Linked DNA regions of [Eubacterium] eligens ATCC 27750. The protein of the gene in region 1 interacts with the protein of each later gene in a pairwise test. Links are inferred from orthologs where the notes say so. Each region holds a gene or a part of one and is shown on either strand. Other genes may lie near its edges. The genes, in order: nrdD and nrdG.

Region 1 (8,317 bases):
TATTAAGTATTCTGCGCTTAAACCGATATTATATATAACCGTGTTCATTGCTGAATATGAAAGGCGGGTATACTTATGATAATTGCAGACAGCAACATGAGTATGTCTTCAAGAAGACACTACTCACAAAAGGTATCAAGCGGCATGGTCGCAGCAGGCAGCTCTGGTAACTCCTTTAGTTTTGGAATGAGCCAGGCAAGAAGCAGCTTAAGCCAGAAAGAATCATATTTTAGTAATTCTTCTGATTCTTCGGGCAGAAAGTATGACGACATGTTTCTGATGATGCCACTCTACAATCGTTCTGGCAGACTTAATGTCCCGGACGATTCTTCTAAAACGGATTGGGCTGGTGAGGAATCACCAGAAGGCACGGAGGCTTTAACACCTGCTTACAACAAAGCCAGCTTAGTTTCTATGCGGCAGAATGTAAGCTTCAGTTACACAGAAATAACAAGAAAGGTTTATATGTCCCTGTTGGATTTTATTCAATCTCTGTCTTTCCGTGGAATGTTTCATGATACTGACAGTTTATCCTGCAATTCAGTCTCTGACACATCTTCATCTGACAAAGCCTCAAAAACCCTTTCTATTACTAACCAGATTTCTCCTACTGTGTGGACTGTAAGAACCAGATATTCTTCAACCTATGAAGAAAAGGAAAGCACTTCATTTTCAACAACCGGAACTGTTAAAACAGCAGACGGCAGGAAACTTAATTTTAATCTTGATATGACCATGTCACGCAGATACATGGAAGAACACAGCATTGAATTTGTTTCAAGCTTTGATACCGTACTGACAGATCCTCTTGTTATTAATCTTGGAAGCAATCCTGTTTCTGTTTCTGATAAGTCCTTTAGTTTTGACATTGATGGTGATGGTAAAGACGAGACTATTGCACAGATGAATCCTGAAAGTGGCTTTCTTGCTCTTGATAAGAACGGCGACGGAATTATCAATGACGGCAGCGAGCTGTTCGGAACCAAGACCGGTAATGGCTTTTCCGAGCTTGCAGAATACGATTCTGACGGCAACGGCTGGATTGATGAAAATGATGAAGTCTATGACCAGTTAAAGGTCTGGGTTAAAGATGAGAATGGCAAGGACAAGCTCTTATCACTTAAGGAAGCCAATGTCGGTGCAATCTGTCTTGGCAGCTCCAAAACAACATTTCATGTAACTGATGATGATAACAATCTTAAAGCTAAAGTACGAAGCAGCGGCATGTATCTTCATGAAGACGGCAGCGCCGGTTCTGTACAGCAGGTGGATTTCTAATTATTAAGGGCGGGTGAATCAATCACCCGCCCTGTTCATTCCTAGAAATTCAAATCAATATCAATTCCCTTAATATCCTCATTAAGCAGCTTATTATCTTTCATTATCCTGACTATCTGCTTCTGGGCTTCAGTTACATAGTCGACATCATTGCTTCTTATATTGGCATTCATCTCTAACTTGTCAGCCTCTGCCTGTCCCTCAATAATCTCTTCCTGTTCTTTTCTTTCCTTGCGCTTTTCGTCAATCTTTTCCTGCTGTTCTTCCTGTTTCTTCTCTGCTTCGTCAGCTTTTTCCTTATTCTCTTCTACCTTGTCATCAATGTTGTCTTTACCTTCATTTACAAGCAGATTCTTAACCTCTCCCTCAACAGCACCTATTATCTGGTCTGCTGAATCCTGTGCCTTTAGCATTTCCTGAGATTTATCCCTGTCGATTTCGGCAAGTGCAATTGAAGCTGTCGTGCATGCAATCTTAAGCTCCTTCTGACCAATTTCATCCTTAAAATGTATCTGTGATGAATTCAGCTTAAGCACTTTCTCCTGATACTCTGTAAGCGGAGTATTCTGTAATTCCTTTAAACGGTCAAGTTCTTCTTTTGAAAATGTGTCCTCAGCCGAACCATATCGGTTATTCTGGTATTTTTCAAGCAGTTCAAGGTCTTTTTGTTCCTGTGAATCCATATCAACACCATAATCTGCGCGGTAAGCCTCTTTTTCATTTTCCAAACCACTAACCTTATTCTTAAGTTCTGTGATTTCATCAAGCTTATTAAGCTTATCGAGCTTCATATCCTCAATATTCTTATCCCTCATATCAGCAGATTTCCATGCATCAGATATAAGCTTCATAGCCTGCTTTCTGGCTCTGAGCCTTTTAGCATCAATCTGGTTATCATTGTATGGCTTCAGATTAAGCTCTGATACATTAATTGTCTTTCTATTCCTGGGTTGCTTTGAATTATCAGTATTCTTATCTGCATTATCTATTCCCTGTACAGCTGCCTGATTATTCATTGTGCTTCTTATCGTAAGTGACATATACCCTCCTTGTCATAATCCTATCCCAAACTCCTTTTCGGGAATCACATTAGTTTAACTATATATCGGCATATGTACCACCATTATTATAGTCAGTTCTTGTTTATAATGAATAAATATGATATAGTCTTACTATCAATTTATCATGAGGGGAGATTATGATGAAATTTGCAAAAGGAACTGATAAAGTGTTGACAATCATATACACTGTTTTCAGTGTTTTACTTATTGCCACATTTATATTATTACTTATATATGCAGGAGGTCTTATGAACAATGCCGGCGGCAGTATTATTAAAGCTGGCAGCTATTCACCTGATGATTACACAGCAGGATATAGATTTATGGGACATTTATTTTATGGTGGACTTTCTTTCACAGCATCTGTTTTCTTATATATAATTGCTATATATGCAGCACTTTTTGCTTTACCACTTATAATAATTACAATATTTGCTTATGTTGGCATGGCATTATATAAGAAAACGCATAATCCAAAACACATAAAACGCAATCTTATTGTTAAAATCGTATATACCGCAATATGGACAATACTTGCACTTATAATGACAATCAATGATGTTGGATTTGTTGTTATGTTCGTAATACTGGCTCTTGTATTATCGCTTCTTTTCGGTGCTTTGTACGGCATGACCAATCATGAATATTTTTCCGAATACTAAAATAATGGCAGGACACGATATTAATCCATGTCCTGCCATATTATATTTAATCTTACAGATGAAGCACTCTCTCTTTAATCTCCTGAGTTCTTCCCTGATTCCAGAACTGTGTCCCAATATATCCACAAGTACGTCTTGCAACATTCATCTTATCCTGATTACGGTTTCCGCAGTTAGGGCATTCCCATATAAGCTTTCCGTCATCATCAGTTATAATCTGAATCTGTCCTGTGTAACCACATTCCTGACAGTAATCACTCTTAGTATTAAGCTCCGCATACATAATATTATCATAAATGTACTGCATAACCTTAAGTACTGCAGGAATATTATTCTGCATATCAGGAACCTCAACATAGCTGATAGCACCACCTGGGGATAATTCCTGGAACTGTGATTCGAATTTCAGTTTATCAAATGCATTGATATTCTCTGTTACATGAACATGATAACTGTTAGTTATATAGTTCTTATCTGTTACACCGGCAATCTTACCGAATCTCTTCTGTAAACACTTAGCAAACTTGTAAGTTGTTGATTCAAGTGGTGTACCATAAAGTGAGAAATCAATATTAGTCTCTGCCGCCCATTTCTTACATATATCGTTAAGATGTTTCATTACCTCAAGTGCAAATTCTGTACCATCTGGCTTAGTATGTGTAACACCCTTCATGTAATATGTACACTCGCAAAGTCCTGCATATCCAAGAGAAATTGTTGAATATCCGCCATAAAGAAGCTTATCAATTGTTTCACCCTTCTTAAGTCTTGCAAGTGCACCATTCTGCCAGAGAATTGGAGCAACATCTGAAGGTGTTCCTTTAAGTCTGTAATGTCTACACATAAGTGCTCTCTTACAGAGTTCCAGTCTCTCATCAAGGATACTCCAGAATTTATCCATATCCTTTCCTGATGAGCAGGCAACATCAACAAGGTTAAGAGTTACAACTCCCTGATTAAATCTGCCATAATACTTTGGCTTTCCTGTTTCCGGATCAATATATGGTGTAAGGAAGCTTCTGCATCCCATACATGGGAAACACTGTCCATTGCCATTGGCATCAACCTTTAATTCCTTCATCTTCTTTTCAGATATATAATCAGGAACCATTCTCTTAGCTGTACATTCTGCTGCCAGCTTTGTAAGTTCCCAATACTTGCTGCCTTCTCTTATATTGTCCTCCTCAAGAACATATATAAGCTTAGGGAAAGCTGGTGTAATCCATACACCCTTCTCATTCTTAACACCCTGCATTCTCTGCTTAAGAACTTCCTCTGTAACAAGAGCCAGATCTTCTCTTGTTCTTCCTTCTGGAACTTCATCAAGGTACATAAATACAGTAACGAATGGAGCCTGACCATTAGTTGTCATAAGTGTGATAACCTGATACTGAATCATCTGGACGCCACGCTTAATCTCATCTCTTACACGAAGTTCAGCGACCTCTTTAATCTTCTCTTCTGATGCTTCTATTCCTGTTCTCTCAAATTCATCCCTTACCTGACCAATAAATTTCTCACGGCTCACCTGAACAAACGGAGCAAGATGTGCAAGTGATATACTCTGTCCGCCATACTGTGAACTTGCAATCTGTGCAATTGCCTGAGTTGCAATATTACATGCTGTAGAAAAGCTGTGTGGCTTCTCAATCATAGTCTCGCTTATTACAGTTCCATTCTGTAACATATCCTCAAGATTGACAAGACAGCAGTTATGCATATGCTGTGCAAAATAATCTGCATCATGGAAATGTATAAGTCCCTGCTCATGTGCATCAACAATATCTGCTGGGAGAAGAAGTCTTTTAGTAATGTCCTTACTTACCTCTCCTGCCATATAATCTCTCTGCACACTGTTAACAGTAGGATTCTTATTAGAATTTTCCTGCTTTACTTCCTCATTATTACACTCAAGAAGGCTTAATATCTGCTCATCTGTTGAATTAGACTTACGCACAAGCGCTCTCTTATAACGATATGTAATATACTTTCTTGCAACTGCAAATGCTCTTAAATTCATAATCTGGTTTTCTACAAGATCCTGAATTTCCTCAACACTTAATGAACGGTTCATTTCTTTACAGATGCTCTCAACATTATTAGATATTGTTTCAATCTGTTCTTCTGACAGTCTTTCGCTATGGACAACTTCCATATTAGCTTTTGATACGGCGGCCATGATTTTACTTATATCAAATGTAACCTCCGACCCACTTCTTTTAATAATTTTCATACTTCAAACCCTCACATAAACACTTTCATGTCCCCATGAATAATCATTAATAACACCATGTGAAATCATACACATGAAAAAAATCTGCTGGGAACCCAGTATCCATGCGGTTTCCCAAGCAGATTTGATTATACAACATATAGGCTTGCAAGTCAATCAAAAACACAATATCTTGTAATAAAATATATTAATTAATTATTTTCAGACTCAGCAATAATATTAATAAGAGAAGCTGCTACCACAGCCATTTCTATTTCATACTCAGCCCACTGTGACGATTCCTTACAACGGTCTATTGTAAATATTCCCTTAACATTGTTCTGTGTTCCGACTATGCAATGTATAGTAGAAAAAACTCTCTTTTCTCTCATTGCCATACCAAATTCCGGTGCAATATCTGTCTGTCTTCCAACAAATCCAATAGCAACATGATTCTTCCCGCCAAGGAGCTTCCTGAATTCTTCTGTATTAACATAGTCTGCACTCATTGGACCACCCAGTTCTACCCCGATATAATATGTCCTGTTAAGGTTAGGCCCCCAATACAGATTAATACTGTCAAGCTTAAAAGAATCATACATATGATGAAGCAGTTCATCAACAGCTTTTCTTCCATCCTGTGCAAATTCTTCCATTATTCCTGACAGAAAACGAAGTTCTTTCATCTCTCTGCCATCATTAACATTCTTATCCTTTGTATTAAGCGAATTCTCATACGATTCCTTATGAAGATCATCTCTGAAAAATACATATCTGTCTCTTCCCTTTTCCTTAGCAACATACAGACAATAATCAGCTTTTTTGAAAAGCTCTTCGTATTCTGTGCCATTATTTGGACTATATGATGCTCCGATAGAACATGTTATCATCAGGTCTTCAAAATCATCAACAAATTCCCATTTAATCTGCGTTCTTATTGCTCTTAACATTCCTCGCAACGCATGCTCATCATTAATTCCATTAAACACAATGATAAATTCATCGCCACCTATTCTTCCGACGACTCCATCCTCACCGACTACTTCCTTAAGCTTTCGTCCTACTCTTGCAAGAATCTTATCTCCATACATATGGCCATACACATCATTGACCTTCTTAAAATGATCCACATCAAGAACAGCTATTGTGACCCTGTTATTCTTTTCTTCTTTAAGGCACTTTACAGCATAAGCAGTTATTGTTTTCTTATTATATACATGCGTAAGAGAATCAAACTGTAATTCTTCTATCATATCTGAAATCTGGTTATAACTACGGTTATCTGCCTCTGGAATAACCCTGCCAACAACAATCTTTCTTCCATCGCTCTTGGTCATAACAGTTCCGATGAATCTCAATGTTTCCATAACCTTGTTATATGTACGCATGCTGGTCTTAAACTTTGTTGAGAATGTCTGTGTATATGAACGCACCTCAGATATAAAATTAGTGAACATTTCCTTATCACTTTTCTCTATATATCCTTCTGTAAGCATCTGTCTCTTCCAGTCATCAATATCAGCCTTGTATATAATATCTCGTGAATCAACATCATATCTGTACATACTGAAAATATTATTATCCCTATTATATGTAAATGTGTATTCACGGTCTAATCCAAGAAGCATCTTATGCTTTGATACATCATCCCTGAGACTCTTATTAGCTTCTTCTATTGATTCAACATCGACAATCTCAATATCTCTCATATGTCCATTGCCAGCACCGCGCTGCTGATACACAAAAAGATGATTATACCTTTCCTCTCCCTGTGCATTAATAAACTTAAACATTCCACTCTTGGCGGTACCATCATAATTTTCTATGAAATCTATCAGCCTTTCTTTATCCTGTGGTGCTACCACTTCAAGAAGTGTATCTACAATGCGTCCGAAATATTCTTCAAATGCTTTATTAGAAACACTTACTACACAATATTTGTCAACAGATGCAATTCTCCTGCTCATCTTGTGTACAATTTCAAATTTTTCTTTTTCTGTCGCTTTATTATCCATGTTGGTACCTCATGCTATTTACTATTAATTCTTAATAACTAATTCCGAATTTTGATAATAAAATTATATTATATACATGACGATTTTACAAGTGTTCTAAAGTACATCCCTTAATTTTTTTGGTACTTTAGTACCAATACAAAATATTGTATTTTCTTTTGCATAACAACATGTTATAATACAATATATTGTTGGTTTTAGCTTGAAAGCATTATTATTAAATATGAGGAGGGTTTCTAATGGAACGAGTAAAGTACAACAAAGTTGAGGTCAGCCACGGAAATATTGCAAAAAAATTCCCTGTCTATGAAATTTATCTTGATGGCGTTATTGTGACTAAGGTATCATCTGAGAACGAAGCTTTAGAGATGGTATCCCGCTGGCAGGAAATTTACAAATAATTCTTAAAAGCAAAAGGCATGTACACCCTGCAATGTACATGCCTTTTTTATAACATTTTCTTCTTCTTTAATACCCACAAAACTATTATACATATCAGAAGTATTATTCCACTTATTATCTCAAATCCAAAAGGTGTCTTTGCAAATGGCATCCATTCTCCGCCAACATTCATTCCATATATGCCGGATATTATTGTTGGAATAGCCATCACAATTGTAATTGAAGTAAGATATTTCATTACATTGTTCAGTTTACTGTCAATTACTGATGACATCAGCTCCCTTGTACCATCAATGACATCCCTGTATATTGTTGTCATCTCTATGGCCTGCTGGTACTCAACCATTACATCCTCAAGAAGCTCCATATCTTCAGGATACTGTTCAAGCCTTTTATATCTTCTGAGTCTTTCTAACACAATACTGTTAGCTCGAAGAGATGTTGCAAAATAGACAAGCGTAGATTCCAACTCGTGAAGTTCGATAAGGTCTGTATCTGATGTGTCTCCATCAACTCTCTCCTCTATCTCAATTCTTTTCTTATCAATCAGACGAAGATTTGCCTGATACACAAATGCTGAACGGAAAAGCATCTGGTATATAAAACGCATTTTTTTCTTAGTGCTGAATTCTCTGACTTTATTCCTTATGAAATAATTAATAATAGGTGTATCTACTTTGCATACAG
Region 2 (4,872 bases), on another replicon or contig:
ATATTTGTACTCCTCATTAACTGCACCAGTCTCAGTACCAACAACTCCACAGCCAAGAATACTTGCAAATCTTATATGTGCCTTATACTTCTCAACAATCTCCTTATGCTTCTCAGGATTAGGATTGCAAAGGTTAAGGTAACATCCAAGTACTGCAACATCAACCTTATTCTCTGTACATAATTCCTTAATATACATAGCAAGTCCCGGAGTCATAGTCTCCACGCCCGGCTTAAACTCCTTAATAGACTTACTGAGTGCAATATGCATACAGTGAAAACCCTGTGCATGTATATTAGGTATAAGCTCCTCTAATGGAGCGTATGCAACATCATGTGCTCTTATTCCGATTCTCATAAAAAACCACCTTTCCGTCAATTACAAACACTTTTGAAAGATTATACTATATATTACATAAAAAAACCAGTAAATATCTGCGACTTTTCCAAGCTGTGAGGGCTTTAATGCTGCTATATACAAAAGAACGGTGAGAGAAAGCCCGCCCAAGCGAAACGCGTTTGCTTTCTCTCACCGTATTAAACTCTGTATGCACCTTTATCTCAATTATCAATACAGCTTTACATTATTAATTAATCCTGTATCTCCAAGTGCCTTATAATATGTAACAAGTGGTATAAAACTCTGTGCAAATCCTTTCGTGCTGTCACCGGAAACAATAACAGCATCATCTATAACCTTTTTAGAACCAACTCCTGCCCTGCCTGTGTTATTAATATTAGTTTCAAATGTTTTGAAACCATACTCAAGATATTTCTTATCACCTGTCAGTTCATAGGCAATTGCCAGTGATTCCAGAAGAAGTGTGTTATTTCCATTCCTTGAAAGTGAAGGAAGCTCCTTATAATAGAACAAACCATTATCAAGAGTACAATTCTCTACAATATCATCAATTGCTCTTATGAGCATCTGCTTAATATCTTCTCTTGGGAATACCCTGTAATATCTCATTACGCTTCCTGCAGCTACTGATATCATAAATCCTACTCTTATAAGAGTATTGTCCGTATATGGAGCAAGCCAGTTGCCATACTCCTCTTCCCATATCTTAAAGCTGTCAATAATCCACTCACACTTTGCAAGCCATTTTTCATCTCTTGTTTCCACATATAATGCAACAAGTGCACGTAAAGCCCAGCCAGTTTCTCTCGCATTGGCTTCTCCCGGTTTTGCATACATTGGTGTATCCAGAAGTCTTAATATGTTATCACCTATACTTATAGCTGTCTCAAGACCTCTCTCATCACCTGTAAAATGATAGTAATCAATCACTCCTTCAACCCATTCATGTGAGCATACCATTATTCCATTCTTACAATGGCCTGCTGTATGTTCCCACTGTCCACCTATTCTTAATGGATTCTTGCTGTAATGGCATACATCAACATCCATCTGATGCTTTGCTGAAACTATTAAATAGTCAAGGAATCTTCTGATTCCAGTTCTTGCATACATAAGAGCACATGAATGCGGATAATCATATTCATTATTACTCCATACAGGTTTTCCGCCGCCTCTTCCCTGTAAAGTATATCCCATATCAATAGAATCGCCCCAATTCAGCATGCCGTAGCATCTTGAATGATTATCAGCCCTTGCAATAAGTGCGATTTCAACTTCATTCACAAGATGTTCAGGGAATACATCCATACACACTTCTGCCTTCTTGAATTCCTCTGGTGCTATGCATGGTCTGTCAGGCATCTGGTATATTGTACTTCTGTTATCAAGCTCCCACATCTGCATATCCGGTTCATGGAAATGCATCAGGAATCTCTGTTCCTTTGCCATACCAGACTGCATAACAACATTTCCAATATCCTCTGGAACAAGCATAACAGCTACTCCGCCGTCATATGCCTTAACTGCCTTCGGATAATTCTGCTGTGCCTGATATACAGTTATACACAATCCATCATTTCCATCAGTATAATCTGCAAGAAATGTACCATAGAATACCTCTGCAAAATGTTCATTCGCTTCCTTTACAAGATATGCATCATCGATAATCTTATTAACCTGCACTCCATCTCTTCCAATATAGAAATCAGTCTTATAATTAGAGCTTCCAACAAGTGTTCTTACATTGGAAACAGGTGCTTTACCAGATATCATCTCTAATTCCCCGGTTCCTCTTGTGTGATACACAGGTCCATTCTCTTTAGAATTATCCGTAAGTACATCTCCACATCCGGTAGAATCATTACCCATATTAATGTGCATATCAAACAAATCATCACTTGCAGTGACTGTCTCATCAGGCTTTGCATAAAATACCAGTGATTTGATATGAAGTTCATCATAAGTCGTATTAATAATTCTGTATGAAACATCAATCCATGACTTAGCTGCATATGATGTAAGTGTTATCTCAAAATCAACTTTTTTATTATTAAGAATGTTACTTCCTTTAGCTCTGATTACACATTTTACAGGACCTGCGTCTATAATCTTCCACTCGCCAATATTAATGTCGTATAATCCCATATCATCTTTCAGATATGGTCCTTCAAAATTCTGAGCAGTATAATGTTTTCTTCCATCATCAAGTGTTTCAAATATATTCTGGGAATTATTATTTACTGTAAATGTAACACAACCTGTATCAACTCGCAGTCCCTGCTCAGTCTGAGTAACAGATACTCCTTTTTCTTCATACTTTCCATCAGACTCTTTTTCAAACTCTAGCACTGCGCCCTTATTAGCCGGAATATCAGCAAGAAAATCCACATACAGGTATCTTATGCTTCCATCTGGATGCTTTGATGTAATCTTTGGCTGAACCATACATTTTCTGCCATTCTGTGTAATGGCTATCCTGTCAGCACTCTTTAACTCACCTTCCTTAAAAGGAAGTGCTATGCCTGCCGGTTCCTGCAATCTGTCATACCTGTAAAGCTTGTCAAAATAAATTTTCATTATATGTACCCTCCATTGTTTGTCACGAGCAAATCTGCTATAATTGTACAACAGATTTTAATCATTTGCTATAGTCTTAATATAGCATTCATAATTCTGTAATTCATGTGATAAGATGTCATTATCAGCTAATAATACAGATTTATTGCAACTTTTAGAAAGAAGGTTTATATTATGCATTATGCCGAGATAAAAACCTGCGATATTGCTAACGGACCAGGGGTGCGCACCTCTCTTTTTGTAAGTGGATGCACCCACCGATGCAAAGGTTGTTTTAACGAAATCGCATGGGACTTTAATTATGGCAGGGACTTTACAGACGATACAATTAAAGAAATCATTGATTCCCTTGCTCCAGACTATGTTACAGGGCTCACACTTCTGGGAGGTGAACCATTTGAACACAGCAACCAACAGGGACTCCTTCCACTGCTGAGGGAAGTACGCAGAATATATCCTGACCTGAGTATATGGTGCTTTACAGGATATCTGTTTGACAAGGATATTGTTGGAAGAATGTGCAATGAATGGAAAGAAACTAAAGAAATGCTTCAATACATTGACGTCATAGTCGACGGAAAATATGAAGAAGACAAGAAGGATATGATGCTTCAGTTCAAGGGTTCATCTAATCAGAGGACAATCCTTGTAAAAGAATCTCTCGAATCAGGTAATATCGTACTTCTGTACGATTAATAATAAAAAGGAGTTTACACAATGTCACAGAAAGTTAATATTAAGAAATTAAGTCCTAACGCCTGTATCCCAACATACGGAACAGAATTCTCAGCCGGAGCAGACCTCTACTCAGGAATGTCCGAAGCTGTAACAGTTATGCCAGGCACAACTGAATTCATCAAAACAGGAATAGCAATGGAGATACCTGCAGGACTCGTAGGACTCATCTACGCAAGAAGTGGAATGGCATGCAAAAAAGGTCTTGCCCCAGCCAACAAAGTAGGCGTAATAGATTCTGACTACAGAGGTGAAATCATAGTAGCCCTCCACAACCATTCAGATAAACCTGTAACCATAGAACCAAAAGACAGAATCGCTCAGATAGTCTTAGCACCATACATCACAGCAGACTTCAACGAAGTAGAAGAACTTGACGACACAGAAAGAGGCGAAGGCGGCTTTGGCTCAACAGGCACAAAATAATACAGGAACCGGCAGCATAATAATATGCTGCCGGTTCCCACTCACAACCTAAATTCTTTCTTGCCTTACTTATAAGAAATATTGGCATGCTCAATAACATAATCCTGTGCCTTCTGCACAAGCATAGCCTTTACAATCTTATCTTTTCCGAATTTTTCAACAAATGTATCCGCATTAGAATATCCATTATCTGCCGCAAAATCATCAAGAGAACCTTTATAATCGTATTCTCTCATTGTCATATTGCGGTCTTTAACTATAGCCTCCATGATAAGCTGCTGTACAACAGATTTCTTAACAAAGTCATCAAAAGAAAGTCCATACTGCTTCTGACAGTATTCATCCTTTGAAAGATTTGAAAAATCCGCATAGAAACCAATAGATGTTTCAAGTCTGGATCTTGTTTCTTCCATAAGTGAATCAGGATAACTGCTTATCTTGAATGTATCCTGTAAAGAAGATAATACATCTTCCTGTATCTTGTTCTCAACCTTTGAATTAATATCAGTTTCAAGAGATTCCTTTATTGACTGTCTATATTCTTCAACGGTATCATATCCAAACGCTTCCTTAACATATGCATTAGTTATCATTGGAACATTTGCCTGTGCAACTGTCTGCATTGTAAGTTCAAATACAACCCTCGTGCCCTTATATAAATCCGAACTATAATCCTCAGGTATATCAACAATAAGTATCTTTGTCTGACCTGGGGTCATACCATATAAAGCCTGATCTAACTCATCAAGTTCAAGTCCGAGAGTATCCGTTCCA

Evidence for each region.
Region 2: the proteins of nrdD (region 1) and nrdG interact in binary tests that used the Escherichia coli proteins (3 or more experiments, as listed by UniProt). The link is inferred for [Eubacterium] eligens ATCC 27750 from one-to-one orthologs.

Annotation. Positions count from the first base shown.
Region 1 is NC_012778.1:1,620,349-1,628,665, forward strand. Bases 2,645-5,606 are described here. They hold nrdD (anaerobic ribonucleoside-triphosphate reductase), read right to left. Parts: upstream 5,235-5,606; coding sequence 3,054-5,234; downstream 2,645-3,053. Other genes in these bases: EUBELI_RS07555 (hypothetical protein), read left to right, coding at 2,645-3,001; EUBELI_RS07565 (GGDEF domain-containing protein), read right to left, coding at 5,426-5,606. In the rest of the region: EUBELI_RS13665 (hypothetical protein), read left to right, coding at 76-1,278; EUBELI_RS07550 (hypothetical protein), read right to left, coding at 1,320-2,318; more of EUBELI_RS07555, read left to right, coding at 2,477-2,644; more of EUBELI_RS07565, read right to left, coding at 5,607-7,228; EUBELI_RS14370 (hypothetical protein), read left to right, coding at 7,468-7,629; EUBELI_RS07570 (magnesium transporter CorA family protein), read right to left, coding at 7,677-8,317. UniProt on the Escherichia coli protein: Catalyzes the conversion of ribonucleotides into deoxyribonucleotides, which are required for DNA synthesis and repair. Can reduce each of the four common ribonucleoside triphosphates.
Region 2 is NC_012780.1:453,270-458,141, forward strand. The notes cover bases 2,039-4,872. They hold nrdG (anaerobic ribonucleoside-triphosphate reductase activating protein), read left to right. Parts: upstream 2,039-3,111; coding sequence 3,112-3,633; downstream 3,634-4,872. Other genes in these bases: EUBELI_RS12630 (beta-L-arabinofuranosidase domain-containing protein), read right to left, coding at 2,039-2,937; dut (dUTP diphosphatase), read left to right, coding at 3,655-4,098; EUBELI_RS12645 (trigger factor), read right to left, coding at 4,164-4,872. Outside these bases: EUBELI_RS12625 (sugar phosphate isomerase/epimerase family protein), read right to left, coding at 1-357; more of EUBELI_RS12630, read right to left, coding at 568-2,038. UniProt on the Escherichia coli protein: Activation of anaerobic ribonucleoside-triphosphate reductase under anaerobic conditions by generation of an organic free radical, using S-adenosylmethionine and reduced flavodoxin as cosubstrates to produce 5'-deoxy-adenosine.